DNA from 3 places in the Pannonibacter anstelovis genome. Region 3 is predicted to be linked to each of the others. Evidence: predicted binding sites of a transcription regulator. Region 3 holds the regulator's gene; each other region holds the start of a gene.
What was found. The regulator PhoB, encoded in region 3, activates phosphate uptake and scavenging genes when phosphate is short. The targets are predictions, from matches to a motif close to TGTCATNNANCTGTCAT.
Positions count from the first base shown of each region.

Region 1 (9,770 bases), on a different contig from region 3:
CTGACTTTTCGGATTACCCGCTCTGGGTCGCCGAATACACGTCTGCCCCGGCGCCCACCCTGCCGCCGGACTGGACCAGCTACGCCTTCTGGCAGTACAGCCAGAGCGGCACCGTCCCTGGCATCAGCGGCGCAGTCGATCTCGATGTCATGGGCACGGCTCCCATCACTCCCAGGACAAGGCCGGACTGGTTCTGACCCCGGACACGCAAAGGCCCGGCGCATGGCCGGGCCTTCAGATCGGTGCAAGTGCCGCGATCAGTCTTCGATGCGCTTGCCGGTAGCCTTGTCGAAGGCATGGAGATTGGCGGCGCGGGCGGTGAAGCTGACGCGCTGGCCGGTCTCGTAGCGGGCATGAGCGGGCACGCGGATGACCACCTGCGGCCCGGTTTCGCTGCCCACGGAGCCATAAAGGAAGCTTTCCGCCCCTACCGGTTCCAGCACACCGGCCACAACGTCCAGCGTCAGGCCGCCCGCTTCCACAGGCTGCTCGCTGGCGAGTGCCAGATGCTCCGGACGCACGCCGAGGATGACCTCTGCGCCTTTGCCCATGTCCGGCGCATCAAGACCGGCACCGCCCGGCAGCGACAGACGGCCATTGGCAGAAGCCGTCGTGATGAGGTTCATGGCCGGAGAGCCGATGAAGGAAGCCACGAAAGTGGAAGCCGGGCGCTCGTAAACCGAGATCGGATCACCGATCTGCTCGATCTGGCCGCCGTTCAGCACCACAAGCCGGTCGGCCAGTGTCATGGCTTCCAGCTGGTCATGCGTCACATAGACGGAGGTGGTCGCCAGCGACTTCTGCAGGCGCTTGATTTCCACGCGCATCTGCACGCGCAGCTTGGCGTCGAGGTTGGACAGAGGCTCGTCGAAGAGGAAGGCAGCCGGCTCGCGCACGATGGCACGTCCCATGGCCACGCGCTGGCGCTGGCCGCCGGACAGCGCCTTGGGCTTGCGGTCGAGATAGGCGCCGATTTCCAGGATGCGCGCAGCTTCCTTGACGCGGCGGTCGATCTCGTCCTTCGGCACCCCGCGGTTGCGCAGCCCATAGGCGAGGTTGTTGTAGACCGTCATATGCGGATAGAGCGCATAGTTCTGGAACACCATGGCGATGTCGCGCTCGGACGGGTCCACCCGGTTGACCACCCGGTCGCCGATGCGGATATCGCCGGAGGAGATTTCCTCAAGCCCCGCGATCATGCGCAGCAGGGTGGACTTGCCGCAGCCGGAAGGGCCGACCAGCACGATGAACTCGCCGTCGGCAATGTCCATGGACACGCCTTTGACCGCTTCGACGCCGCCGGCATAGACCTTGCGGACGTTATCAAGAGTGATGGTAGCCATTACTTTTCCGTCTCCACGAGACCTTTGACGAAGAGTTTCTGCATGACGATGACGACGATGACCGGCGGCAGCATGGCCAGCACGGCGGTGGTCATCACCAGATGCCATTGCGGATGCGCATCGGCCACGTCGGCCATGCGCTTGATGCCCATGACGATCGTGTAATAGGACGTGTCGGTGGTCACCAGCAGCGGCCAGAGATACTGGTTCCAGCCATAAATGAAGAGAATGACGAAGAGCGCCGCGATATTGGTCCGGCTGAGCGGCAGCAGGATGTCGCGGAAGAACTTCATCGGACCAGCCCCATCCACACGCGCAGCTTCCATCAGTTCCTCGGGCACCGTCAGGAAGAACTGGCGGAAGAGGAACGTTGCCGTTGCCGAGGCAATCAGCGGTATCGCAAGGCCGGAGTAGCTGTTCAGCATGCCCAGATCGGCCACCACCTTGTAGGTGGGCAGAATGCGCACCTCCACTGGCAGCATCAGGGTGATGAAGATCAGCCAGAAGGCCAGCTGGCGAAAGGGGAAGCGGAAATAGACGATGGCGAAGGCCGAGAGGATCGAGATGCTGATCTTCCCGATGGCAATCGCCAGGGCCATGATCAGCGAGTTGAACATCATCGGTCCCAGCGGCGGCGCACCGGCCGAGCTGTTTCCGCTTGTCATCATGGTAGTGAAATTGGCAATCGCCTCATTGCCCGGCAGCATGGGGATGACGCCGGTCATGAAGTCACTGGGCCCATGGGTGGAAGCGATCACTGCCACATAGACCGGGAAGGCGACGATGAAGAGGCCCGTCAGCAGAACAAGATGCGTGAGGACGGTCAGCCAGGGTTTGTTCTCAACCATTTGCGCCTCTCTCAGTAAGCCACGCGCCGCTCGATGAAGCGGAACTGGATGATGGTGAGCACGATGACGATCGCCATCAGGATGACGGACTGAGCCGCCGAGGAGCCAAGGTTGAGGCCGACGAAACCATCGGAATAGACCTTGTAGACAAGGATATTGGTCGCCTGCGCCGGGCCGCCCTTGGTCGTCGCATCAATCACCGGGAAGGTGTCGAACATCGCATAGACGAAATTGACGACCATCAGGAAGAAGGTGGTGGGCGAAAGCAGCGGCAGCACGATGGTGAAGAAGCGCTTCACCGGGCGGGCGCCATCAATGGCCCCCGCTTCCAGCAGCGACTGGGGAATGGACTGAAGCCCCGCCAGGAAGAAGATGAAATTGTAGGAAATCTGCTTCCAGCTCGCGGCAAGGATGACAAGGATCATCCCGTCCACCTTGCTGGTGCTGTGGTTCCAGCTGTAACCAAGCCCATGCAGCAGATAGGGGAAGATGCCGATCGACGGGTTGAACATGAACCACCACAGGATGCCCGCCACCGCAGGAGCCACCGCATAGGGCCAGACCAGCAGGGTGGAATAGACATTGCGCGAGCGGATCAGACTGTTGCAGGCCACGGCCAGCACGAGAGCCAGACCGAGCGACAGCAGCGCCGTCGAAACGGCGAAAATCGCCGAGACATAGAGCGAATTCAGATAGGTGGGATCTGCCAGCAGCCGGATGTAGTTATCCACCCCGACGAACGTGGTCTTGAAGCCGAAGGCGTCCTCCCTGAGAAACGACTGCCAGATCGCCTGGCTTGCCGGCCAGAGGAAGAAGACGCCGGTGATGGCAAGCTGCGGTGCCACAAGAAGATAGGGCAGCAGCCTGTTGGGGAAGATGGCGCGTTTTGTCTGCATGGGTCCCACCCTGAACGCAAAAAGAAGCAAGCCCGCGCGGGAAGCGCGGGCTTGCCTGCCGTTTCCGGCTTACTTGTTGGCTGCCTCGAACTCGCGGAGGAGTTCGTTGCCGCGCTTGACGAGGTCATCGAGAGCCTGCTGCGAGGTCTTGGAACCGCTGAGCATCTGCTCGAATTCTTCGTCGATGATCGCGCGGATCTGGACGTAGTTACCGAAGCGCAGACCCTTGGAGTTGACCGTCGGGGCGTTCAGCGTCATCTGCTTGATGGAGACGTCGGCGCCCGGGTTCTTCTCGTAGTAGCCCTGCTCCTTCGACAGGTCATAGGCAGCCTGCGTGATCGGCAGGTAGCCAGTGAACTGGTGCCACTCGGCCTGCACTTCCGGCGAGGCGAGGTAGCTGAAGAAGTTGGCAACGCCCTTGTACTCTTCCGCCTGCTTGCCCTGCAGCACCCACAGGGTGGCGCCACCGATGATCGAGTTCTGCGGAGCGCCCTGAACATCGCTGTAGTAAGGCAGCATGCCGACGCCGACCTTGAAGTCCTTGGCGTTTGCATTCACGGCAGCGCGGGCAGCCGAGGAGTTCATGTAGATGGCGCATTCCTGCGAGTAGAACTTCGGGGGAGCGTCATTGCCGCCGGCCGGGCCGCCGTACTGGAAGATGCCCTCGTCCTGCCACTTCTTCAGGTTGCCCCAGTGACGGGCCTGGGTCTCGCCGTTCAGCGTCAGCTCGGTGCCAAGACCGCCGAAACCGTTCTCCAGGGTGCCAATCGGCAGGTTGTGCCAGGCGGAGAAGTTTTCGGTCTGTGCCCAGGAAACCCAGGCTGTGGTGAAGCCGCACTTGGCAGCGCCGGATTCCATGATCTTCTTGGAGAAACTTTCGAGCTCTTCCCAGGTCTTCGGCGGGGTTTCCGGATCAAGGCCGGCCTTCGCAAAGACGTCCTTGTTGTAATAGAGCACCGGGGTCGAGGAGTTGAACGGCATGGACAGCATGTTGCCGTCCGTGTCGGTGTAGTAGCCGACAACTGCCGGGAGGAAGGCCTTCGGGTCGAAGGGTTCGCCAGCGTCAGCCATCAGCTGGTAGACCGGATAGACGGCGCCCTTGGCAGCCATCATGGTGCCGGTGCCGACTTCGAACACCTGAACGATGTGCGGCTGCTGGCCAGCGCGGAAGGCGGCAATTGCGGCCGTCATCGTCTCGGCGTAGCTGCCCTTGTAGGTCGGGACAACCTTGTACTCGCTCTGCGTGGCGTTGTACTTGGTGGCGATTTCCTCGAGCTTCTGGCCCAGTTCACCGCCCATGGCATGCCACCAGGTGATTTCCGTGGCCGCGAAAGAGGCGGCGGAGGTGCCCATGAGGGCGGCAGCGGCAAAGAGGCCGGCTGCGATATGACGCTTAGCCATTGGTTTTCTGCTCCCTAACAAGGAACCGCCCCCGCTCCACGAGTCCGGCTCCGCATAGCGCTTGGAACACTCGAACCGGGCCTGAAAGACGGACTTTCCGGCTGCAGTCTGTGTTTGTCCCCGCGCTTCTTATTATGTTCATATGAACGGCATATGTCGCTCATATGAACGTTGTACGACAGTTCAATGAGCAGGACAACGCCCCCTGTGCAATGCTTCTGTCACACGGGCAACAAAGGCGGGCAGCGGCCGCTGAACTCGACCCCAGAGTCCCCATCCATCAGCCCAACGCCATCAACTGTTTTGCCAGCTTATCTAATTCCACCTGTCAGATTCGCACAATTCCGCGACATTTCTTCACGCGTGCCTTATCAATTCCGTCATTCTGGCTTATCAACGCAGGCTGGCGGGGATGATCGGCAGCCGCAGATATGCAGCCAGTCCTTCCTCCCGGCAGGTAATCCTGGAGACGTCATGCATCCCTTTCTTGTCATTCTGCATCTGGCGGCTGCCGTCATGCTTCTGCTCTGGGCGGTGCGGATGGTGCGCACCGGTATGGAGCGGGCGCATGGTCCTGCCCTGCGCGATGCGTTGAGGCAGGCAAAGGGTGGACGCTTCGGTATGGCGCTTGCCGGCATGTTCCTGGCCGTCCTGCTGCAAAGCTCTACCGCCGTGGCCGTGCTGGCCGCAGGTTTTGCCGCCAGCGGGTTGCTGGGTGCCTCCATGGGTCTTGCTGCGCTTCTGGGGGCGGACCTTGGTTCTGCACTGGTGGTGCGCATTCTAGCCTTCGATCTGTCCGAACTCATTCCGCTGCTGCTGCTGACCGGCTGTGTGCTGTTCCTGAAGTTCGAGGCCCGACAGGTGCGGCAGCTGGGCCGCATCATTCTGGGCATCGGTTTCGTGCTGCTTTCCCTGAAGATGATCGGTGAGGCGACCGCACCCTTGCGCCACAGCGAGGCATTGCCGGCGGTGATCACCTATCTGCAGGGCGACCCGCTCACCGCCTTCGCCCTTGCCGCATTGCTGACCTGGGCCATGCATTCCTCCGTTGCCATGGTGCTGCTGCTCGCCAGCCTTGCCGGCGCGGGCCTGCTGCCGTTCAATGCGGCCCTGCCGATGGTTCTGGGTGCCAATCTGGGCGCAGGGCTTATCGCCGTGTGGCTGACGCGCGGGCTCAGCATCGAGGCGCGCCGCATCCCCATGGGCAATCTTGTCTTCAGGGCGATTGGCGCCGGTGCCGCACTGCTGGCGCTGTGGGCTGCCAGACCTCCGCTGGACTGGCTCGGCGCGGCTCCGGAAAGCCGCATCGTCAACGCCCATGTTCTGTTCAACGCCGCGCTGCTGGCGCTGGCACTGCCGTTTACCGGGCCGATGCAGGCTCTGACGGCGCTGCTTCTGCCCCGCCCGCCGGTGGTGGCAGATCCGGTGCAGACGCGCCCGCGTTCCGCGCTCGACCGCTCTACCGTCAGGATCCCCAGCCTCGCCCTGGCTTCGGCCAAGCGCGAGCTTCTGCTGATGGGCGAAACCGTGGAACAGATGTACCGGCCGGTCATCGACCTTCTCGCCGGAGCGCAGGACGGCCAGATTGCTGCGCTGCGTGCCCTTGATGAAGAGGTCAACCGGCGGCACACCGAGATCAAGCTTTTCATTGCCGAGGTGAACCGGGGCGAGCTGAAGCGGGAAGATGCCCGGCGCAGCATTGAGCTGACAAACTTTGCCATCAACCTGGAGCATATCGGCGACATCATCGCCAAGATGCTGCTGCCGCTGGCCGAAGAACGCAACCGGCTCGGCCTGCGCTTTTCCGACGAAGGCTGGGCCGAGATCACCCGCCTGCACGAGCGGGTTCTGGCCAACATGCAGATGGCGATGAACGTGCTGATCTCCGCCGACATCGATTCAGCCGAGCAGCTGATGCGTGAAAAGGAAGTCCTGCGCAAGCTGGAGCGTGACAGCCAGAACCGCCACCTCAAGCGGCTGCAGACGGGCAACCCGGCAAGCATGGCCACCTCCAACATGCATCTGGAACTGGTGCGGGCCTTCAAGGAGATCAATTCCCTGCTGGTCACCGTCGCCCATCCTATCCTCGCCGAACAGGGGCTGATCCTCGAAAGCCGCCTGGCGGGGCGCAACAGCCAGATGCAGGAGCAGCCGGCCTGAGGAGAGCCGGCGCCTCTACCCCTCAGAATCCTCATACATTTCAAAGAATTGTCCGCATCGCACAGACAGCTGGCGCTGCGTGTTTTCGCACATGCACAATGCAATGTTGCATTGTGCCTCAAACACCATCTTTACAATAATAATATAGTATGATTTTTTGACTTCCGGCCACGGCCATTCGTGTTCTGGGAGGAACCAATGAAATTGAAGACAGCTCTGGCGGGCATGACGATGCTCGCAACGGTCGCGCTTGCCTCAACCTCAGCGATGGCGCTGACAGTCGGCTTTTCGCAGATCGGATCTGAATCCGGCTGGCGCGCTGCCGAAACGACCCTGACCCGCCAGCAGGCGGAACAGCGCGGCATCGACCTGAAGTTTGCCGATGCCCAGCAGAAGCAGGAAAACCAGATCAAGGCGCTGCGCTCCTTCATCGCACAGGGCGTTGATGCCATCCTGCTCGCACCTGTCGTCGCCACCGGCTGGGACGCTGTGCTGAAGGAAGCCAAGGAAGCGGAAATCCCGGTCATCCTGCTCGACCGCATGGTCGACAGCGACAAGGACCTGTACCTGACGGCTGTCGGGTCCGATCTGGTGCATGAAGGATCTGTCGCTGGCGATTGGCTGGTGAAGGAAGTGAACGGCAAGCCGTGCAATGTGGTGGAATTGCAGGGCACGACCGGCTCTTCGCCTGCCATTGACCGCAAGAAGGGCTTCGAGCAGGCACTCGCCGGGCATGACAACCTGAAGATCATCCGCAGCCAGACCGGCGACTTCACCCGCACCAAGGGCAAGGAAGTGATGGAAAGCTTCCTCAAGGCGGAAGATGGCGGCAAGAACATCTGTGCGCTTTATGCTCACAATGACGACATGGCCGTTGGTGCCATCCAGGCCATCAAGGAAGCGGGCCTTAAGCCGGGCACAGACATTCTCGTCGTCTCCATCGACGCCGTGCCGGATATCTTCCTGGCCATGGCAGCCGGTGAAGCCAATGCCACCGTGGAGCTGACACCGAACATGGCAGGGCCAGCCTTCGATGCGCTGGAAGCCTTCCGCAAGGACGGCACCATGCCGCCGAAGTTCATCCAGACGGAATCGAAGCTCTACACCAAGGCTGACGACCCGCAGAAGGTCTACGAAGAAAAGAAGGACCTCGGCTACTGAGCCGGTCCTGATCAGGGGACCGGCAGAAACCCTCCTGCCGGTCCCAAGCTTCTGACCGCCCTTTCGGCGGCCAATGCCTGCGGAGCTGCGCCGTGACAGACAGACATTTCCAGACCGGGCAGCCGCATCTGCTGCAGGCTGCCGGCATCACCAAATCCTTTCCCGGCGCACTCGCCCTCGACAACGTGGACTTTACCCTTCAAGCGGGCGAGGTGCATGCCCTGCTCGGCGAAAATGGCGCAGGCAAGTCCACGCTGGTGAAATGCCTGACCGGCGCCTACCGGCGCGACCGGGGCGACATCCTGCTGGAAGGCCGCAGGATCGACCCGCGCGACACGCTGGATGCCCAGACCATGGGCATTGGCACCGTCTATCAGGAGGTCAATCTGCTCGGTAACCTGACGGTGGCCGAGAACCTCTTTCTCGGCCGCCAGCCCATGCGCTTCGGCATGGTCCACACCCGCGAGATGGAAGCACGCGCCAAGGTGCTGCTCGCCGGTTACGGGCTTGATATCGACGTGCGGCGCAGCCTGTCGGCCTATCCGGTCGCCGTGCAGCAGATCATCGCCATCGCCCGTGCGGCAGATCTTTCCGGCAAGGTGCTGATTCTGGACGAGCCTACCGCCAGCCTCGATACCCAGGAAGTGAAGATGCTGTTCGACGCGGTGCGCGGGCTGAAAGCGCGCGGCCTCGGCATCGTCTTCATTTCGCACTTCCTGGATCAGGTCTATGAGATCTGCGACACGGTGACGATCCTGCGCAATGGCCGCAAGGTTGCCACGCGCTCCGCCATTGAGCTGCCCCGCCTTGATCTGGTGGCGCTGATGCTGGGGCGAGATCTGGAGGCCGAAACGCGGGAGCGGGCCGTTCACACGGCACCGGAAGGCGAAGCTGCGCTGCAGTTCCGCCAGTTCGGCCGCAAGGGTCATGTTGCCCCCTTCGACCTCTCTGTCCATCCCGGTGAGGTGGTGGGCATGGCCGGCCTGCTCGGCTCCGGCCGCACGGAAACCGCTGAAGTTCTGTTCGGCGCCGCCCCCGCCGATACGGGCGAAGCACGGATGGACGGGCGGGTGCTGAAACTCGGCTCGCCGCGTCAGGCGATTGCCGAAGGCTTTGCCTTCTGCCCGGAAGACCGCAAGCATGACGGCATCATCGCCGAGCTTTCGATCCGCGAGAACATTGCCTTGGCGCTGCAGGCGCGGCGCGGCTGGATGCGGCCTGTACCACGCAAGGAGCAGGTGGCACTCGCCGACAAATACATCAAGGCCCTCGATATCCGCACCACCAGCCGGGAAAAGCCGATCGGCCAGCTTTCCGGCGGCAATCAGCAGAAGGCACTCCTCGCCCGCTGGCTGGCGCTCAACCCGAAGTTCCTGATCCTTGACGAGCCGACACGCGGCATCGATGTGGGCGCCCATGCGGAGATCATCCGCCTGATCGAGGATCTTTGCGCCAGAGGTATGTCATTGCTGGTGATTTCCTCCGAACTGGAGGAGCTGGTGGTCTACAGCCACCGGGTGATCGTGGTGCGCGACCGCACGCATGTGGCCGAACTGACAGGAGAGGACGTGACCCCGCACAAGGTGATGCAGGCCATCGCAGAGGCCGGACATGGACATGTGCCCGCTCATGATCAGGCCAGAGGAGCTGCCGAATGACGCCCTTTATCGAGGCCGCTGGCGGCATTGGCCGGCGCTTTGCCCCGCAGCTAATCACGCTTGCCGTGGTTCTGACTCTGAACACCCTGCTGTTTCCCGGCTTTCTCGACATCGGCATTGCCAACGGGCGGCTCTACGGCAGCCTGATCGACATTCTCAACCGCGGCGCACCGGTGGCCCTGCTGGCCATCGGCATGACGCTGGTCATCGCCACGCGCGGCATCGACCTGTCGGTGGGCGCGGTCATGGCGATTTGCGGCGCGGCGGCAGCGGCAACGGTGGCCAGCAGCGGCAGCGCGGTCA
Region 1 covers NZ_JBAKBF010000003.1:92,271-102,040, forward strand. The annotation lists gene V6L75_RS05740 (glycoside hydrolase family 25 protein) at 1-197, shown strand, start outside; gene V6L75_RS05745 (sn-glycerol-3-phosphate import ATP-binding protein UgpC) at 258-1,343, opposite strand; gene ugpE (sn-glycerol-3-phosphate ABC transporter permease UgpE) at 1,343-2,191, opposite strand; gene ugpA (sn-glycerol-3-phosphate ABC transporter permease UgpA) at 2,203-3,087, opposite strand; gene ugpB (sn-glycerol-3-phosphate ABC transporter substrate-binding protein UgpB) at 3,157-4,488, opposite strand; gene V6L75_RS05765 (Na/Pi cotransporter family protein) at 4,963-6,648, shown strand; gene ytfQ (galactofuranose ABC transporter, galactofuranose-binding protein YtfQ) at 6,847-7,809, shown strand; gene ytfR (galactofuranose ABC transporter, ATP-binding protein YtfR) at 7,902-9,467, shown strand; gene V6L75_RS05780 (ABC transporter permease) at 9,464-9,770, shown strand, end outside.
Region 1: a site for PhoB is predicted at 4,653-4,669, ahead of ugpB (sn-glycerol-3-phosphate ABC transporter substrate-binding protein UgpB). Genes of this name have one in related genera too.

Region 2 (9,770 bases), on a different contig from region 3:
CCCGGGCGATGTGCGGAAGGCAAGCGAAAGGTGGACTGGGACAGACAAGGCGCCATGGCAGCTTGCCGGCGAATCCGCAGCCCCTCCATCGTCATCCCGGCCCCCGAGCCGGGACCGGTGAGCCGGGGTACAAGTTGCTTGCCCCAAAAGGCATAACCGGGAAACCGTGGTTCACCGGCCCCGGATCTCCGCTGCGCTTCGTCCGGGGTGACGATGGAAAAGCTGAGGATTGAGCTCCCCCCCCCTTCAAATCTCCGGCCCGTCCCACAGCGTGCTCATGGCGCGGCGTTTGGGGTGGCGGGATTCGGAGAGGTGGGCGGTTTCGGGGTCAAGGCTGCACAGAGCGTCATACTGGGTCAGGAACACCTGGCCCGTAAGGTGCTGGGCGAAATCGGTGCGGTTCAGCCGGTCCATCACCGGGCCCTTCACCTCTGACAGGTGGAAGGTCACACCGGAATCCTTCAGCCGCCGGTTCAGCTCCTCAAGACTTTCGAAGGCGCTGGCGTCGATCACGTTGACGGCGGTGCACATCAGCACCACGTGGCGGATCGCCGGGCGCTCGGCCACCAGTTCCAGAATGCGGTCTTCCAGATAGCGGCTGTTGGCAAAATAAAGGCTCTCATCAACGCGGACGGTCAGCACCGTGCTGCCGGTCACCACCTTGTGGCGGCGCACATTGCGGAAGTGCTCCGTGCCCGGAACAATGCCGACGACAGCCATGTGCGGGCGGCTGGTGCGGAACAGATAAAGCAGCACCGACAGCACAACACCGGTAGTAACGCCTGTTTCCACCCCCACCAGCAAGGTGACGAGGATGGTGGCAGCCATGGCGGCAAAATCGCTGCGCGAATAGATGAAGGTTCGGCGGAGGGCCGGAAAATCCACCAGCGACAGAACCGCAACGATGATGGTGGCGGCAAGCGTGGCCTGGGGCAAATGGGCGAGCAGCGGCGTCAGGAACAGGGTGGCCAGTGCTATGCCCGCGGCGGTATAGGCGCCTGCCGCGGGGGTTTCGGCGCCTGCATCGAAATTGACGACCGAGCGGGCGAAGCCGCCAGTTACCGGATAGCCCCCAGAGATGGCCGAGGCCACATTGGACGCGCCAAGTCCGATCAGCTCCTGATCCGGCAGGATGCGCTGGCGCTTCTTGGCGGCGAGGGTCTGCGCCACGGAAACCGATTCCACGAAACCGATGACGGAGATGAGCAGGGCTGGGCCCAGAAGGTCCAGCCAGAGCTGCGCCTCGAAGGGTGGCAGCACGGGCTTGGGCAACCCGCCCGGAATATGGCCGACAAGCTTCACCCCCGCATCACCGAGATTGAAGGCGGCTGCGAGCGTGGTCGTCACGGCGACCGCTGCAACGGGACCCGCCTTGGCAATGCTGTCCGCGAGCCTTGGCTTCAATCCGGCACGGATCAGAAGCGGCTTCAGCCCCTTGCGCACCCAGAACAGGAAACCGATGGCCGGAATGCCGATGGCAAGCGTGATGAGATTGATCTGGCCCAGATTGGCGGCAAGCGATGAACCAATTTCCACCAGCGTGGTGCCGCCGCCCGGCACGCCGAGAATGTGTTTCAGCTGGCTGGCGGCAATCAGCAGGCCCGAGGCGGTGATGAAACCGGAGATCACCGGATGCGACAGGAGATTGGCGAGAAAACCGAGGCGGAACAGGCCCATAACGATGAGAATGAGCCCGGACAGGAAGGCAAGCGCAATGGCCGCGCCCAGATATTCCGCCGTGCCCTGCGCCGTCAGCTCACCCACGGCAGAGGCAGTCATCAGCGACACCACCGCCACCGGTCCGACCGCCAGCGCCCGGCTGGTGCCGAAGATGGCATAGGCCACCAGCGGCAGGATGGAGGCATAGAGCCCCACCTCTGCCGGCAACCCCGCCAGCAGCGCATAGGCCAGCGACTGCGGGATCAGCATGATCGTCACGATCAACGCAGCGATGAGATCATTCGTAGCCGCCGCCCGGTCATAGGTGCGGCCCCAATCAAGGATCGGAAGATAGCGCTGAAGCCGGTTCATTCAGGGTCTTTCTGGAGGAGGAGACGGAAGCGGAGAACAGGTCTTTGGCTGGCGCGGCGCCAAGATTGCTCCGGGCCGCGGTCAAGACGCTCGTTACCCCCTGAGGTTGGAACCGGGGCTCCCCCTCAAAGCCCGTTGACCGGAACCTTGAGGAAGGTCTTGCCGCTTTCGTCTGCGGGAGGGAGCTGGCCGGCGCGCATGTTGACCTGCAGCGAGGGGATGATCAGCTTCGGCATGTCAAGCTCGGCATCCCTGGCCGTGCGGAAGGCGATGAATTCCTCGCGCGTCTTGCCGCCGCCCACATGGATGTTATGCGCCTTTTCCTCACCGACGGTGGTCTCCCACTGGATGTCGCGGCCATTGGGGCCGTAGTCGTGGCACATGAACAGGCGCATTTCATCCGGCAGGGCAAGCACCTTCTGGATGGAATCATAGAGCGTGCCCGCATCCCCGCCGGGAAAATCGGCACGGGCCGAGCCGCCGTCGGGCATGAACAGGGTGTCCCCCACAAAGGCGGCATTGCCCATCACATGTGTCATGCAGGCCGGCGTGTGGCCGGGGGTGTAGATGGCAAAGCAGGTCATGCTGCCGACCTGATAGGCATCCCCGTCCTCGAACAGCCGGTCAAACTGGCTGCCGTCGCGCTGGAACTCGGTGCCTTCGTTGAAGATCTTGCCGAAGGTTTCCTGCACCACGGTGATCTGGCTGCCGATACCCAGATTTCCGCCCAGCTTGCCCTGGATGTAAGGCGCGGCGGACAGGTGGTCGGCGTGGACATGGGTCTCGATCAGCCATTCTACCCTGAGGCCGTTCTCCTCGACGAAGCGGATGATCTGGTCAGCCGAAACATAGCTGATCCGTCCGGCGGCATAGTCGATGTCCATGACGCTGTCGATGATGGCGCAGGCCTCGGAAGCCGGGTCCTTCACCACATAGCTGATGGTGTTGGTCAGCGGATCAAAGAAGGCGGTGACCTCAGGGCTCACCGTCATGTCAACCGGATAGGACTGCGTGCTCATGGTGTTCTCCTGAGGTCTCAGGTCATTTGCCGGATGCCAGCTTCGAATGCATCAGCTTTGGCTGCCTCTGCAGCGTGCCAATGGCACGGGCAGCCAGCATGCCCGCAACAATGGCAGCAAAGGCGATCCACGGCTCACTCTGGCCAAGCCCGAGCGCGGGCACAAGGCCGCCAGGGCAAAAACCGGACAGGCCCCAGCCGATGCCAAAGACGGCCGCGCCGCCGGTGAGCTTCAAATCGATATCCTTGCGGGTTGGCACCAGATAGCGCGGGGCCAGCAGCGGTGCGCCGCCCTTGCGGAAGAGGATCTGATAGCCGATGGCGGTGACGGTCAGGGCGCCGCCCATGACAAAGGCAAGGCTGGGGTCCCAGGTTCCGGCAATGTCAAAGAAGTTCAGGACCTTGGCCGGGTTGGCCATGCCTGACAGAAGGATGCCGAGGCCAAAGACGAGGCCGATCACAAAGGCAGAAACAATAAGCATGAGCCTCAGCCTCCGAGGACATGGCGGACAAGGAAGACGGTGACTGCACCGGTGGCCATGAAGGTCAGCGTGGCAGCGATGGAGCGGGCGGAGAGGCGCGACAGGCCGCAGACCCCGTGGCCGCTGGTGCAGCCGGAGCCGAAGGTGGCGCCGATGCCTACCAGAAATCCGCCGGCCACCAGTGCAAGTGTGGACACCGGTACGCTGATCTGCGGCATGCTGCCGGTCGCGGCCATGGCGGTGATGGGAGCGGCGATCATGCCGGCGATGAAGGCAATGCGCCAGCCCCGGTCACTTTCGCCCGAACCCGGCAGAAATCCGCCCAGAATGCCGGTGATTCCGGCAATGCGGCCATGTACGGCCATCAGGGCAACGGCGGCAAGACCGATGAGTGCGCCCCCTGCAAGAGACAGGAGCGGCGTGAATTCGGTTGGCATTCTGACCCTCTCTTCATATGCCTGAAGGCGGCCGAAAACAGCCGCTTGTTTCATACATAAGAAACTAGCCGGCCCATGCCAAGACGTATTTTCAATTAAATGAAACTACTGTGCCGTCAAAGGCAGAGAAGGGATCAGCGTTACCGCAGATCCATCCGGGCGCTGACGTTCAGCCGCCCCGGGCAACTGCAGGAAGGGATTGCGGTCCGCCGAAGGCGCGGCCTGTTCCGTCTTGGGGGCGGAAAACTCTCCCAGAGGATGCAGGATCTCTTCAGAAATGATGCCGCCAGCATAAAGAGGGGTGACGCCATTCCCGCTCCCGACAACAAAGCTTGTCGGCCACAGGCGCAGTACCTGACGGATATCGTCCTTCTTGTCAGGCGCATTGCTGTTGCGGATCATCACCAGGGCGGCATAGCGTCCATAATGGGTCCGCGGCAGGGCTGGCAGAACTTCTGCGCTCGTCTGGCCTTCGATGAAACCGGCTGCAGACCTTACGGTCCAGGCCGGAGCCTTTTGCCAGCCCTCCTGTTCCAGCCGGCCCGCAAGGGCGCCAAGGTCTCCGGCATATTGAACAATCAACGGCTCTTCATCATCACCGCTGAGTCCGATGCGGCGCGGTGCCACGCGCGTCCAGCCGCTGTCCAGCCATTCCGCTTCGCCCAGCACCTGCTCGCTCGCCACAGGGCTGTAGGTTGCTAGGGCTGCAGGCAGGTTGCGGGTGATGTGCCAGCCGCCGAAGACCACGAAGGCGCTTGCCACGATGGCCGCCAGCACGCCACGGCCCACCTTTTCGTTGTGGACATGGCCGAAGACGAAGGCAAAGGCGGCGACCATGGCGGTGCCGAACAGCAGGCCTGCCAGCACATCGCTGGTCCAGTGCACCCCGAGATAGACCCGGGAGAAGGCCATGGTCAGCACATAGATGGCGGTGATGGTGAAGATGCCGGCCTTGGACCAGGCCGAGCGCTCATGAGCAATCAGCACGGCAATGATGCCGAAGATGACGGTGGTGACCGTCGTGTGGCCGGACGGGAAGCTGAAACCGTGCACACCATCGCCAAAGGCATTGGGCCGGTCACGCACGACGAGAGCCTTCATCAGCGGCACGAACAGGGCCGTGGTGCTGACGGCGATGAGGAAGCCGGTGCCCCGGCGCCAGGCCTTGCGGCCAAACAGATAGGCCGCAACCAGAAGCGCAAAGATTGTCAGCAGAAAACCATCGCCGAGCATGGTGATGGGCACGAGGATGCGGTCACCCAGCGGCGAGCGCAGGCTCTCGAAAAGATTGCGGATCGCCAGATCCGCCTGGGTCAGGCTGTCGCCCGGCGTCAGCTGCGTCACCAGCCAGAAAAAGGCGGGCATGGTGATGATCAGCAGGAGCGCCGATGCCAGCATACCGGTGGAGCGGGGATGCTGCGGATCGAAGGAGCGGGCCACCCACTGCGAGACGGCGCCAGGACGGCGGGCAAACCAGCCGATGATTGCGCCGTGAGTGCCTGCAAACAGGGGCATGATGATCTGGATGAGCCAGCGGCCCAGCATGATCACGACGAAAAGAATGACGCAGAGCACGCCCAGCATCACCGCCAGGCGGCCGCTGACCTCACCGATGGCACTCAGCGCCGTGCCGGCAATGAAGCCGGGTCCGAGGTGCGAGACAGCCCAGGCGATGGCAGAGGTGACATTGACGAAGGTGAAGTACCAGGCGTCCATGCCCACCATGCCGGCAATGCCCGGCACGACGGATTTCACCCCCGGCACGAACCGGCCGATGAAGACGCTCTTGCCGCCATGCAGGCGGAAGAAGGCCTCGCCGCGCTCCATGATGCTCTTGTAGCGGGACAGCGGCCAGACATTGCGCAGCCGGTCCTTGTAGAAATAGCCGACCCAATAGGAAATCGCATCGCCTGCAATGGCGCCGAGGGTGGTCCAGATGAAGATCGACACCGGATCGAGCTTGCCAAGCCCGGCGAGCGCGCCCGCACCGACCAGAACCACGGTGCTGGGCACGAAGAGGCCGACAATGAAAAGGGCCTCGCCCATGGCGATGAGGAAGCAGATGAGCCCGGCCAGCTCGGGGTTATCCCCCAGGAACGTGACGATCTGATTGAGATACTCGGTCAAGAACGGCTTCCACCTGATCGCAACACTTTAAGGCTGGCGCGAAAGGTCTTGGGTTTCGCGTACCGGAGCCGCCTGCATATAAGTATCGGCCTATGTGCTCAACAGGTATCTAGCACCAGAAAGTTTCGGCAAGGTGCATGCGGTTTCAGCAAGATGCAAGAAGCAGCTCCTGCGCCTGCCGGTGCACGGGCGGTGTCTGCTGCGCAAGCGTCTGGTCGATGCAGCGGCGGATACGGCGGAAATACTCGCTGCAGGCGGCAAGGCTTTCGGGACGGCTGTCAGCCTCGCAGGCCGCCACCTGCCAGAGGGTACGGCGCGGGTTACCCGGCCAATCCGGCTGATGCCCGCCAGCCACACTGTCCGTCAGCGCCACCACCCGGTCGGGCTGCGGCGCATGGGGCAGCATGAAGATGTCCCAGCTCTTGGGCTCAAGGCCCTGCGCGTCCAGCCCATGATCCTGCAGCAGGCGTCGCACCAGCGGATGCAGCGCCCCGCGCGGATTGGGCCCGGCGGAAAAGGCACGGATCCCCTGCGGCGCAAGGCTGTTCAGATAAGCTTCGGCCAGCGGCCCGAGAAGGGCGTTGTCCGGACAAACGAAAAGCACAGTCGACGGGGTCATTCCAGGCCTCTTCGAATCATCGCCCCTTGGGCGCCTGTTTAGTCAGATGACACTACGGACGTGTGACAGCGGCAGTCCGTGCAAACCCGGACAGGGTGCGGCAGAGCAGGATGAGTTCAGCACCATCCCGCCGGCTGATAGCCAGACGATGTCCGGGCTCTGAACAGTGCCCAAAAGAAAAATGCCCCGGAAGCGGTCTTCCGGGGCAGGTGGCGTCTGACCTCAGGGGGTCTGAGGCGGGGAGGAGAGGGTGGCAGCGCCGATGGCCTGCTTGATGCGGGGGATGGAGGCTGGAGCCATGCTGAGCTCGCGCACGCCGGCATCGAGGAAAATCTGAAGCAGGCTTGCATCGGAGGCTGCCTCGCCGCAGATGCCGCACCAGATGCCATGCGCCTGTGCCGCTTGCGCCACCATGCGGATGGCGCGCAGAACAGCCGGATGGTTCGTCCGGCAGAGGCTGGCGACGGACGGGTTCATCCGGTCGGCAGCCATGACATACTGTGTGAGATCATTGGTGCCGATGGAGAAGAAGGCTGTCACTGCCGCGAGGTCATGAGCGATGAGCGCGGCGGCCGGCGTTTCCACCATGGTGCCGAGATCAAAGCTGCCGAAAGCCTTGTCCTCTGCTGTCAGTTCGGCTTCACAGACTGCGATGAGCTGGCGGGTTCCTTCGATTTCTGCCGGATCGCTGACCATGGGCAGCATCACCTTGAGATCACCATAAGGGGCCGCGCGCAGCAGCGCCCGCAGCTGCACCTTGAACAGGGCCGGATTGGCAAGACAGAGCCGGATGCCGCGCAGGCCAAGGAAGGGGTTTTCCTCCTGCGGCACCGAAATGCCGCGCACCGGCTTGTCGCCGCCAATGTCGAGGGTGCGGATCACCACCGGATGGCCGGGGAACGCCTCCAGCACCGTGCGGTAAGTGGAAAACTGTTCTTCCTCATCCGGCAGGGCGGTGCGCCCGAGGAACAGGAATTCGGTGCGCATCAGGCCGACGCCCATGGCGCCATATTCTTTTGCCAGCTCAATGTCCTTCACCGAGCCGATGTTCGCGGCCACGATGACCGGTGTGCCATCGCGCGTGACCGGCGCAACATCCCGGAGCGCGGAGAGCCGCTCTGCCTCGGCTCGGGCCTGCGCGCAGCGTGCCTTGAAGGTCTCCGCGACATCCGATGACGGGTCCGGGTAGACCAGCCCCGATGTGCCATCGAGCGCTACCGTCCGTGCTGCGGCGAGCTTGTTCTCCGGATCAGCAACACCGAAGACGGCGGGAATGCCGAAAGCCTTGGCAAGGATGGCCGCATGGCTGGTGGCCGAGCCATTGCGGCAGATGAGGCCACCGGTGCGGCGCAGGTCTGCAGAGCCAATTTCCAGCGCCGTCAGATCTTCCGCCACGACGATTGCCCCTTCCGGACAATCGGCAAGAGACACAGGTTTCAAGCCGTTGACGGCAAGTGCCAGCAGCCGGGCCACCGCATCCATGTCTTCGGCGCGGGCGCGGGCGTAAGGATCGGAAAGGGCGGCGAGCGCTTGCGCTGTCTCGCGGCCGGCGGCCAGAATGGCGGTGATGGCCGGTTGACCGTCAGCCACATGGGCGGCAATGGCTGCCGCCCAGTCTGCGTCTTCTGCAAGGCTGGCGATGGCGGTCAGAATGTCGCGGGCCTGCGGGGAAGCGGCCTGGGCGGCGTCCTCATGGATCTGCCGAAGCAGCCGGACGCGGGCACCCTCAACTTTCTCCAGCTCTGCGCTGCGGGCTTCCGGCGGGGTGGGGCCTGCAGGAGCCTCCAGCGCGGGCTGGATGAAATGGAACACCGGACCGATGGCAGGTCCGCCACCCGTGCCGATGCCCTTGAGGGCGCCCGCGGGCCTTTCACCAGCGGCAAGTGCGAATTCCCCGGCTGGTGCCTGGGAGGCGCCGCTGGCTATAGAAGCAGACGGTGCAGCCGCTTCATGCGCGGCGCCGCCTGAGAGAAACCCGGAGATGGCGGACAGCGCTTCGGCGGCATCCGGTCCGCTGGTGCGCAGCTCTACCTCGTCACCTTCCTTCACGCCCAGCAGCAGCAGCTTCAGCGATGAGCGGGCCGGAGCGGTCTGCGTTCCGGCACCGATCACGATCTCTGCCTCGAAGCCCTTGGCAAGGCGGACGAGCTCGGCAGCCGGACGGGCATGCAATCCCCCCTCGACGCCAACGCGCACGCGCTTCATCGTCTCCATCGGTCCTGTTCCGTCTTCTGATCTTTGCGTCCGCTCAACCTGCGAGGATCTTGGCGATCTTCTCGATTTCTGCTTCCCGGCCAATGCCGGTCAGAAAGGCGAGGGTGACGATCGCGGGCTTGGGCAGGTTGGGCGGCAGCGGCGTGGTGGAGACGACGAGATCGGCCTGATCGATCAGACTGGGCACCTCGGTTGCCTTGCACTGACGGGTCTCGATGCGGATGCCACGGGCGGCCATGGCTTCTTCCAGGCTGTTGGCCACCACGGTGGATGTGGCGACGGCGGTGCCGCATGCCACGAGAACGGTCTTGGTCTGCGCCATCAGTTTCCTCCTGTTGTTCTTCTGCGTTCCTCAGGCTGCGTTCAGCAGCGCCCGTGCGTCCTGCGGGTCGGATGCCTCGATCAGCTTGCGGATTCGCGCCCCATCCTGCAGCAGTCTGCCGATGGATTGAAGCATGCCGATCTGTTCATCCTTGCTCTTCAGTGCCAGAGCGAAGACCACCTGCACGGCCAGCTGATTGTCCGGGTCATCCATGCTGGCAAAGGCAACAGGTGCCGCCAGCGTGGCGATGGCAATGCCGGAACGGATGACATGCTGCGGGTCAGTGTGAGGCACTGCGACAGCCAGTCCGTCTTCCATCGGCAGGCCGGTGGGCATCACCTTCTCCCGGTCGATGACCGCCTGCACATAAGTGTCGGCAACAAGGCCCTTGTCCCTGAGGTGACCGGCCAGAAGGCCGATCACCGAGGTTGCATCCTGTGCCTGCGTCTTGAGGAAGATACCGTCCTCAACCACGCAGTCTGCAAGGGATTGCGTCATGCATTCGCTCCTTTGGAAGCAT
Region 2 covers NZ_JBAKBF010000003.1:284,901-294,670, forward strand. The annotation lists gene V6L75_RS06610 (SulP family inorganic anion transporter) at 247-2,031, opposite strand; gene V6L75_RS06615 (MBL fold metallo-hydrolase) at 2,157-3,050, opposite strand; gene V6L75_RS06620 (YeeE/YedE family protein) at 3,073-3,531, opposite strand; gene V6L75_RS06625 (YeeE/YedE family protein) at 3,537-3,968, opposite strand; gene V6L75_RS06630 (bifunctional DedA family/phosphatase PAP2 family protein) at 4,074-6,095, opposite strand; gene V6L75_RS06635 (arsenate-mycothiol transferase ArsC) at 6,241-6,714, opposite strand; gene ptsP (phosphoenolpyruvate--protein phosphotransferase) at 6,937-8,928, opposite strand; gene V6L75_RS06645 (PTS sugar transporter subunit IIB) at 8,963-9,250, opposite strand; gene V6L75_RS06650 (PTS sugar transporter subunit IIA) at 9,281-9,748, opposite strand; gene V6L75_RS06655 (PTS galactitol transporter subunit IIC) at 9,745-9,770, opposite strand, start outside.
Region 2: a site for PhoB is predicted at 6,766-6,782, ahead of V6L75_RS06635 (arsenate-mycothiol transferase ArsC). Genes of this name have one in related genera too.

Region 3 (9,770 bases):
GGCATTATTCCGCTGCTCTGGGGTACGTTCTATGTCTCGTTGGTAGCACTTCTTTTCGCGGTGCCAGTTGGCCTTTACGCTGCAATTTACATGTCGGAATATGCATCCAGGCCTGTACGCGGTGTTGCAAAGCCACTGCTCGAATTGCTTGCGGGAATTCCGACCATTGTTTACGGCCTCTTTGCCCTGATCACTGTCGGGCCTTTCCTGCGTGACTATTTCGCCCAGCCCATGGGCCTCGGCAATTCGTCTTCCTCCGTGCTGACAGCCGGTCTCGTTATGGGCATCATGCTGATCCCGTTCGTGTCTTCCTTGTCAGACGACATCATCAATGCCGTACCGCAGTCACTGCGTGACGGTGCTTATGGCCTCGGGGCTACAAGATCCGAGACGATCCGCCAGGTTGTGATGCCTGCGGCATTGCCCGGCATTGTTGGCGCCATCCTGCTGGCCGCGAGCCGCGCAATTGGCGAGACGATGATTGTGGTCATGGGAGCAGGCGCAGCTGCCAGACTTGGCCTCAATCCCTTCGAAGCGATGACAACGGTGACAGTGAAAATTGTTAGCCAGTTGACTGGCGATACAGAATTCGCGTCACCGGAAACTCTTGTCGCTTTTGCTCTGGGCATGACACTCTTTGTTTTCACACTTGGACTGAATGTCGTCGCTCTTTACATCGTGCGCAAATACCGGGAGCAATACGAATGACCAGCGTCGATACTGCTTCATTCAAGTCGATTTACAATCCGGACGCGCGAACGAGACGCAGAAACGCCGCTGAGCGCCGGTTCCGGATGTATGGGATGGCGGCCGTCATAATTGGCCTGTTGTCCCTCGTCATCCTGCTTTCTTCAGTTCTGGCCAGCGGTCTTGCTGCGTTCAGGCAGACATTCGTGACGATTGACGTGACGCTGGATGCTTCTGTTCTCGACAAGGCCGGCAACAGGGATCTTGAAGACCTGAAGAAGGTCAGCACGGTTGGCTACGGCAATCTGATCCAGAAGTCTCTGCTGGAGACACTCAAGCGTGATGGCATCGATACGGGTGGCATGTCCGCCAAGGACATCTTTGACCTCGTCTCGAAGGAGGCGCCCGCCACGCTGCGTAACATGGTGCTTGCAGACCCGCAGCTCGTCGGACAGACCATTTCGTTCAAGGCTTTTGCCAATGGCCGCGTCGACGGCTATTTCAAGGGCCGTGTGACGATGGAAAGCGCAAAGCTGGACAGCAACATTTCTCCTGAGCAGTTGCAGCTTGCAGACAAAATGCGTGCTTCTGGTTTGATGAGCGTAGGATTTAACTGGGACTTCTTCTTTGGCCCCGATGCATCAGATCTGCGGCCGGAAGCCGCTGGCCTTGGAATTGCACTCATCGGCTCAACCTACATGATGCTGATCGTGCTCGTGCTGGCCGTGCCGATTGGTGTTGCCGCCTCGATCTATCTCGAGGAGTTTGCACCGAAAAACTGGTTTACCGATCTGATCGAGGTGAACATCTCCAACCTCGCTGCGGTACCGTCCATCGTGTTTGGTATCCTTGGCCTGGCTGTGTTCATCAATTTCGTCGGGTTGCCGCAGTCTGCCTCACTGGTTGGCGGTCTGGTTCTGACGCTGATGACGATCCCCACGATCATCATCGCTACCCGTGCGGCGCTGCGTGCTGTTCCTCCGAGCATTCGCGATGCCGCGCTGGGCGTTGGTGCCTCCAAGATGCAGTCCATCTTCCACCACGTCCTGCCTCTTGCAGCTCCGGGCATTCTCACGGGCACCATTATCGGTCTGGCTCAGGCTCTTGGCGAAACCGCGCCGCTGCTGCTGATCGGCATGGTGTCATTCGTCCGGAGCTTCCCGGCAGCTCCGCCGGAAGGTTTCTTCGACCCGGCAGCCGCTCTGCCCGTGCAGGTTTACAACTGGACCCAGCGCGGTGATCCGGCTTTCGTCGAGCGGGCCTCTGGAGCCATCATCGTACTGCTGGTGTTCCTGATCGTAATGAACCTGGTTGCCATTGTCCTGCGCCGCCGCTTCGAGCGCCGCTGGTAAGAAAGGGATTACCGATGAATGTCAGCGCAAATGTGGAGAACGGCGTGACCCACGCAGAACCCAAGATCGTCGCCCAGAAGGTTCAGGTCTATTATGGCGACAAGCACGCCATCAAAGACGTGGACATCAAGATTCAGCCCCGTTCCGTGACCGCCTTCATCGGTCCGTCGGGCTGCGGAAAGTCCACCTTCCTGCGCACACTTAACCGCATGAACGACACCATCGACATCTGCCGCGTCGAGGGTGACATTCTGATCGACGGTGAGAACATCTACGACCCCAAGGTCGACCCGGTGCAGCTGCGCGCCAAGGTCGGCATGGTGTTCCAGAAGCCGAACCCGTTCCCCAAGTCGATCTACGAGAATGTGGCCTACGGCCCGCGCATTCACGGGCTGACGCGCAACAAGGCGGAGCTCGATGAAGTGGTTTCTGCCTCGCTGCAGAAGGCAGGTCTGTGGAACGAAGTGAAGGACCGTCTTGATGGTCCGGGTACGGGTCTTTCCGGTGGCCAGCAGCAGCGCCTCTGCATTGCCCGCGCCATCGCCGTCAGCCCGGAAGTGATCCTCATGGACGAGCCCTGCTCGGCCCTTGATCCGATCGCAACTGCCAAGGTCGAAGAGCTGATCGACGAGCTGCGTGCCAACTTCACCATCGTGATCGTGACGCACTCCATGCAGCAGGCTGCCCGTGTATCCCAGCGCACGGCTTTCTTCCATCTCGGCAATCTGGTCGAGGAAGGCGCGACGCAGGACATCTTCACCAACCCGCAGGACAAGCGCACGCAGGATTACATCACCGGCCGTTTTGGCTGATACTGGATCTTGCGCTCGAGAATTTGAGAGGAACACGACATGTCCGAGCATACCGTTAGCTCGTATGACGAGGAACTGCGCGCCCTGGCCGGCCGGGTCGCCGAAATGGGCGGTCTGGCGGAGAAGCTGGTGAATGATGCAGTCACCGCGCTGCTCACCCATGATCTGGCCAAGGCACAGGCCACGGTTCAGGCCGATGCCAAGCTGGACGAGATGCAGCAGGAGATCGAAGCGAAATTCATCCGCATCGTCGCTCTGCGCCAGCCGATGGGGCAGGATCTGCGCGAGATCATGGCCGCTGGCCGTATCGCCAACGATCTGGAGCGCGTTGGAGACCTTGCCAAGAACATCGCCAAGCGTGTCATTGCCATCGACGGTGTCTTCAATTCCAAGAAGGCGGCCTTCGGTGTTGAACACATGTCCGAACTGGCGCTGGGCCAGCTGAAGTCGGTGCTGGACGCCTACACGGGCCGTGATGCAGAAGCTGCCAAAGCCGTGCGCGAGCGCGACGATGAAGTGGATGCGATCTACACCTCGCTGTTCCGCGAACTGCTGACCTACATGATGGAAGATCCGCGCAAGATCACCCAGTGCGCGCACCTGCTGTTCTGTGCCAAGAACATCGAGCGCATTGGTGACCATGCCACCAACATCGCCGAAAATGTCTACTTCATGGTGACAGGGGACCAGCTGCTGGAAGCCCGCCGGAAGATTGACGAGATGGGTATTGCCGAAAACGAAGGCGCCTGATCTGCCTGCCTGCAAGTGACGTCCGGAGCATATTGCCATGCCCAAGGTTCTTATCGTTGAAGACGAAGAGCCACTTAGCCTTCTGCTGCGCTACAATCTGGAAGCGGAAGGCTACGACGTGGACTCCTGTGACCGGGGAGATGACGCCGAGATCCGGCTGCGGGAAACGCAGCCGGACCTTCTGCTGCTGGACTGGATGCTGCCGGGACTTTCCGGCATCGAGCTGTGCCGCCGTGTCCGCGCCCGGTCAGAAACCGAACGCCTGCCGATCATCATGCTGACGGCACGCGGTGAGGAGGCGGAGCGTATCCGCGGCCTTGCCACCGGCGCCGATGACTACGTGGTGAAACCCTTCTCGATCCCTGAGCTGATGGCCCGCGTGCGCGCCATCCTGCGCCGGGCCCGGCCGGAAGTGGTGTCCACCATGCTGAGGTCCGGTGACCTGGAGCTCGACAAGGAAACCCACCGCGTCCGCCGCAATGGCAAGGAAATCCACCTGGGGCCGACCGAGTTCCGCCTGCTGGAGTTCCTCATGACCTCTCCCGGCCGGGTCTTCTCCCGCGAGCAGCTGCTGGATGGCGTGTGGGGGCATGATGTCTATGTGGATGAGCGCACCGTCGACGTTCATGTCGGCCGCCTGCGCAAGGCCATCAACAAGGGCAAGGTGAAGGATCCGATCCGCACCGTTCGCGGTGCCGGCTATGCCTTCAACGACCAGTTCGCCGTGGCGAGCTGATCCGCTCTGCTGCAATTAGTCTGGAAAGGCCCGCCATCCATGCGGGCCTTTTGGCTTTTGGAAAAGCACGCCACTTTTGCGCCGGCGTTCTAAGCCGCTCAACAAATACCCCGGACTTCCAGGCAGCAAAAAAGCCTGCCGCAACGGGCAGGCTTGATTGGGTGAGGGAGCCGGTGGGGTGCTGGTTGGCCCCCTCGAAAATCAGCCGCGAAGGGCCTTCTTGTCCGGCGCGGCGCGGCGGCGGTCGTTGACCGGCTGGTAGGCAACACGGCAATGGTGCGTGCAGTAGGGCACGCCCGGCTCGGAATGGCGTCCGCAGAAATAGAAGTCCGGCGAGGACGGATCACCGATCGGCCACTTGCAGGTGCGCTCGGTGAGGGTGAGGATCGTCGCGCGCTCCGTGAAAGGTACCAGCTCGGCCAGCGGTGCGGCTTCAACTTCGATGGCCACATCTTCCTGCGGGGCCATTTTCAGCGCAGTGGCGCCGCGCAGCTGCGGCGTGGCAGCCGAAGGCGTGCGGATGGTAGAAGTTGCCTGCACCGTGGTCTGCTGCGGCACGGCAGTGGCCGTCACCGGCGCGGTTGCGCTGCGCGGGCGGCGCTGCTTGGCGACTGGTGCAGTAGTCTTCGCCCGGCCTGACAGGCCCAGGCGGTGCACCTTGCCGATGACAGCGTTGCGCGTGATACCGCCAAGCTCGGCAGCAATCTGGCTCGCGCTCAGACCGTCCGTCCAAAGCTTCTTCAAGAGATCTACGCGTTCGTCAGTCCAGCTCATCTGTCGCACCCCGTACGTTTGCGGCTGTAGAATTTTACGCATTAACCATGAATTAAGGCACGCGTGATCCGCGCCTTAGTGGCCATATCCAGTATGATTTGGTGAACTACAGCACGACATGTCGTATCCGACTGGTTGGACACTACAATGGGCGGCGAAGGCGAGGCAAGTTGGGGGCAAACATGAACCGGGGACGAAACGACTTTTCCCCAGATAACCGGGGTTGACTTTTACCATCTGCGGTAATGGCGGAAATGCGCCATTTGCATTGACACCCATAGGCAAGACCGTTGTATAAACGGTCCTTGTTCGGTGTGCCGCCTGTGAGGGCGGCACAGTTCGTTTTGAGAACCCGTTGATGGTAGACGCCCTGGCATGAACCCTATGCGGAAGGCGCGCTTAACTACCTGAAGGAGCAAGGGAAATGACTGCGTCGGCACTTTTCGGCACATACGCACGGGCGGACCTGGATTTCGTCCGCGGAGAAGGCGTCTGGCTGGAGACCGCTGACGGGCGACGCTTTCTCGACTGCGGGTCGGGAATCGCGGTGAATGCACTTGGTCATTCCCATCCCCATCTCGTCAATGCGCTGAAGGCGCAGGCCGAGAAGCTGTGGCACATTTCCAACCTCTACAAGGTTGCAGGGCAGGAAGAGCTTGGCCAGCGGCTGGTGGATGCGACCTTTGCGGACCGGGTGTTCTTTTCCAACTCCGGCGCTGAGGCAATGGAAGCCTGCATCAAGACGGCGCGGCGCTATCATTACGTCAATGGCCGCCCGGAGCGGATAGGCATCATCACCTTTGAAGGCGCTTTCCATGGCCGGACGATTGCCACCATCGCGGCGGGCGGTCAGGCTAAATATATGGAAGGCTTCGGCCCCAAGGCGCCGGGTTTTGACCAGGTCAAGACCGGCGATCTGGACGCGCTGAAGGCGGCCATCGGCCCCACCACCGCAGCGCTTTGCATCGAGCCTATTCAGGGTGAGGGCGGCGTGCGCGAGGTGGATGCAGAGTTCTTGCGCAAGCTGCGCGAGATCTGCGATGCCGAAGGCCTGCTGCTGATCTTCGACGAGATCCAGACCGGCGTTGGCCGTACGGGCAAGCTCTTTGCCCATGAATGGGCGGGGGTCACGCCGGACCTGATGGCTGTTGCCAAGGGTATCGGCGGTGGTTTCCCCATGGGTGCCTGCCTTGCTACGGAAGCCGCTGCCGCCGGCATGGTTCCCGGCACACATGGCACCACTTTCGGCGGCAACCCGCTGGCCATGGCTGTGGGCAATGCAGTGCTGGATGTCGTTCTGGAGCCCGGCTTCCTGGAAGAAGTGCAGCGCAAGGGCTTGCTGCTGAAACAGCGGCTGGCCGCCGTCATCGACGCTCATCCCAAGGTGTTTGAGGATGTCCGCGGGCGCGGCCTGATGCTTGGTATCAAATGTGCCTGTCCGAATACGGATGTGCTGGCGAAGGTGCGTGCCAATGGGCTGCTGGCGGTTCCTGCCGGCGACAACGTGCTGCGCATCCTGCCGCCGCTGACGATCACGGATGAGGAAATCGGCGAGGCTGTGGCCCGCATCGAGGCGGCCGCAGCGGCCGTGGAGGCCGGTCTGGCCAAGGAAGGGGATGGGGTGTGAACATGTCTGCGAATGGGCGTCATTTCCTCGATCTGACGCAGTTTGACGGTGAGGAACTGCGCGGAATTCTGGCCCTCGGGCGCAAGCTGAAGGCAGAGCGCAACGGTGTCCGCCGTGGTGAAGGCCCGCTGGCCGGCAAGGTGCTGGCGATGATCTTCGAGCAGCCCTCCACCCGCACCCGTATTTCCTTTGATGTGGGCATGCGTGAACTTGGCGGTGAAACGCTGATGCTGACCGGTGCGGAAATGCAGCTGGGCCGGGGCGAGACCATCGCCGACACCGCCCGGGTGCTGTCCCGCTTCGTTGATGCCATCATGATCCGCATCCTCAATCACGATGACCTGACCGAGCTGGCGGAAAATGCCACCGTTCCGGTCATCAATGGCCTGACCAAACGTTCGCATCCGTGCCAGATCATGGCCGATCTGATGACCTTTGAAGAGCATCGCGGCTCCATCAAGGGCAAGTCGGTGGCCTGGACCGGCGACAGCAACAATGTGCTGGCCTCCTGGGTGCATGCTGCTCCGCGCATGGACTTCGAGCTGCGCATCGCGACGCCGCCGGAACTGGCCCCGCCGCCCGCGCTCATTGAAGCTGCACGCGCGGAAGGCGCCTCGATCATCGTCACCGATGATCCCTTCGCCGCCGTGAAGGGCACCGATTGCGTCATCACCGACTGCTGGGTTTCCATGGGGGATGATGACGAGGCGACCCGTCACAACCTGCTGAGCCCTTATCAGGTCAACAAGCGGCTGATGGCGGAAGCCCATGCGGATGCCCTGTTCATGCACTGCCTGCCGGCCCATCGCGGCGAGGAAGTGACGTCGGACGTGATGGACGGACCCAATTCTGTGGTCTTTGACGAGGCCGAAAACCGGCTGCATGCCCAGAAGGGCATTCTGGCCTGGTGCTTCAACGGCCTTTGAGGACGTAAAACGTGGCACTTGATCTTGCATCCTATGGCGTGACGCCTGCGGGCACCGATGCCGTCCGGCCCTTCTCCGTTGAAGGGCTTGATGTGCGCGGGCGCGCCGTCGCGCTTGGCCCAATCCTGAACCAAATCCTTGACCGGCACGCTTATCCAGCCCCGGTGGCCCGCCTGCTGGGCGAAGCCATCGCGCTGACGGCGCTGCTCGGCACTTCGCTGAAGTTCGAAGGCCGCTTCACGCTGCAGACCCAGACCGACGGTCCGGTGAACATGCTGGTGGTGGATTTCTCCTCACCCGATGCCATCCGCGCCTATGCCCGTTTCGAGCCGCAAGCCTTCGCGCCGGGCGGGGCAGGGGAACATGGCGATGCGGCCGCGCTTCTGGGCCGTGGCCATTTGGCGATGACCATCGACCAGGGCAAGCATATGCAGCGCTATCAGGGACTGGTGGAGCTGGACGGCATTTCGCTGGAAGAGGTGGCCCGCCGCTACTTCGCCCGTTCCGAACAGATCCCGACCGAAGTGCGCCTTGCCGTTGGCCGTCTCTTCACCCGCCGCGAGGGTGAGGCTCCCAGCCAGCAATGGACTGCCGGTGGCATTCTGGTGCAGTTTCTGCCCGAAGCGCCGGAGCGCATGCGTCAGGCCGATCTCCATCCCGGAGACATGCCGGAAGGGGCTGAAGAGCACAGCATTGATGAGGACGATGCCTGGACCGAGGCCCGCAGCCTCACCGGCACCGTGCGCGATGACGAGCTGACCGATCCGGACATCCCGGTCGAGGAGCTGCTGTTCCGCCTGTTCCATGAGCGCGGCGTGCGCCTCTATGACGCCCAGCCTATCGCTGACCGCTGCCGCTGCTCGCGCGAGAAGATCGAAGGCATCTTCCAGAGCTTCTCCGAAGAGGAGAAGGCGGAGATGGTTGTCGACGGCAAGGTGGTGGTGACCTGCGAGTTCTGCAGTGCCGTCTACGAGTTCAAGGCCGAAGCCGTCTGAAAGAGATGAAAGCTGCCCGCCCTGTTGAGGGCGGGCGATTGATCATGCTGCCTCCGGCCCGGCAATCACGGCGCCGTCCGTCCTGTTGCTCTCCAGGAGCTTCGCGATCAGGCCGGAACTGCGTGCCCTTTCCAGAAATGCATTGAGCGCCCCGGTCAGGCAGGGATCCCGGCCTGCGGGCACACCGAGGGCCTGCTTGATCACCATGAAACGCTCGGGTAGCAGACGCAATCCGGGCACGCGCCGCTGGTCTGCTTCCAGCTGCTGGCGGACGCCGGCTGCCACTTCCAGGTTCTCACGCATGAAAAAGTCCACCACCTCTTGTGATGTCGTGACTTTTTCCAGGGTGGCTGAGGTGATGGCGCGGCTGAGATAAAGGTCATAGGCGCTGCCTCGGCCCACGGCGATCCGGATGCCCGGACGGTCCACCTGCTCCAGCGCCGTGATGGGTGAGTTCTCCCGCACCAGATACCAGCCCTCGATCAGGAGCCACGGATTGGTGAAGGCAACCACCTCTGCCCGCATTGGATCGACGGCGAAGAAACCGATGTCAGCACGCTCTTCTGCGATCAGAGCCACGGAGGCTGCAGCATTCGTGACCGGCAGAAGTTCCAGCTCCAGCCCGCGTTCGGCGGCAAATGCCCGCGCAAGATCCACTGAAACGCCGGCGGGGTCCTGTCCGTCGCCCGGCCGTGTCAGGATGGCGTTCCCGTTGTTGATCGCCACCCGCAGCACCCCTGTTGGAGCGAAAAGAGCGTTCAGTCCGTCATGTGTCATTGGGCGTCCCCCAGGATGCAGCTGCTCTCGATAGCCTCAACAATACGCGCTGTGAAGGCTGCAGTTCCGAGCGGGCCTCCCATGTCGCCGGTTCTCCATTCCGGCACGGCGATGACGCGGGTGACTGCAGCTTCGATCATCCCAGCCGCCTCATCCAGCCGCGCGTCCTGCCACCGTTCCGCCAGCCATCGCAGAAGCATGGCCGCAGAATTGATCAGGGACGCGGGATTGGCCCGGTCCTGTCCGGCAATCGAGGGGGCGGAACCGTGCTGGGCCTGTGCCATTGCATGATCCGTCCCTGCGTTCAGCGAGGCTGCCAGACCGATGCTTCCTG
Region 3 covers NZ_JBAKBF010000002.1:291,619-301,388, forward strand. The annotation lists gene pstC (phosphate ABC transporter permease subunit PstC) at 1-708, shown strand, start outside; gene pstA (phosphate ABC transporter permease PstA) at 705-2,039, shown strand; gene pstB (phosphate ABC transporter ATP-binding protein PstB) at 2,054-2,851, shown strand; gene phoU (phosphate signaling complex protein PhoU) at 2,891-3,601, shown strand; gene phoB (phosphate regulon transcriptional regulator PhoB) at 3,639-4,337, shown strand; gene V6L75_RS04190 (GcrA family cell cycle regulator) at 4,539-5,111, opposite strand; gene V6L75_RS04195 (aspartate aminotransferase family protein) at 5,536-6,738, shown strand; gene argF (ornithine carbamoyltransferase) at 6,741-7,664, shown strand; gene V6L75_RS04205 (Hsp33 family molecular chaperone) at 7,676-8,659, shown strand; gene V6L75_RS04210 (transporter substrate-binding domain-containing protein) at 8,702-9,436, opposite strand; gene V6L75_RS04215 (isocitrate/isopropylmalate dehydrogenase family protein) at 9,433-9,770, opposite strand, start outside.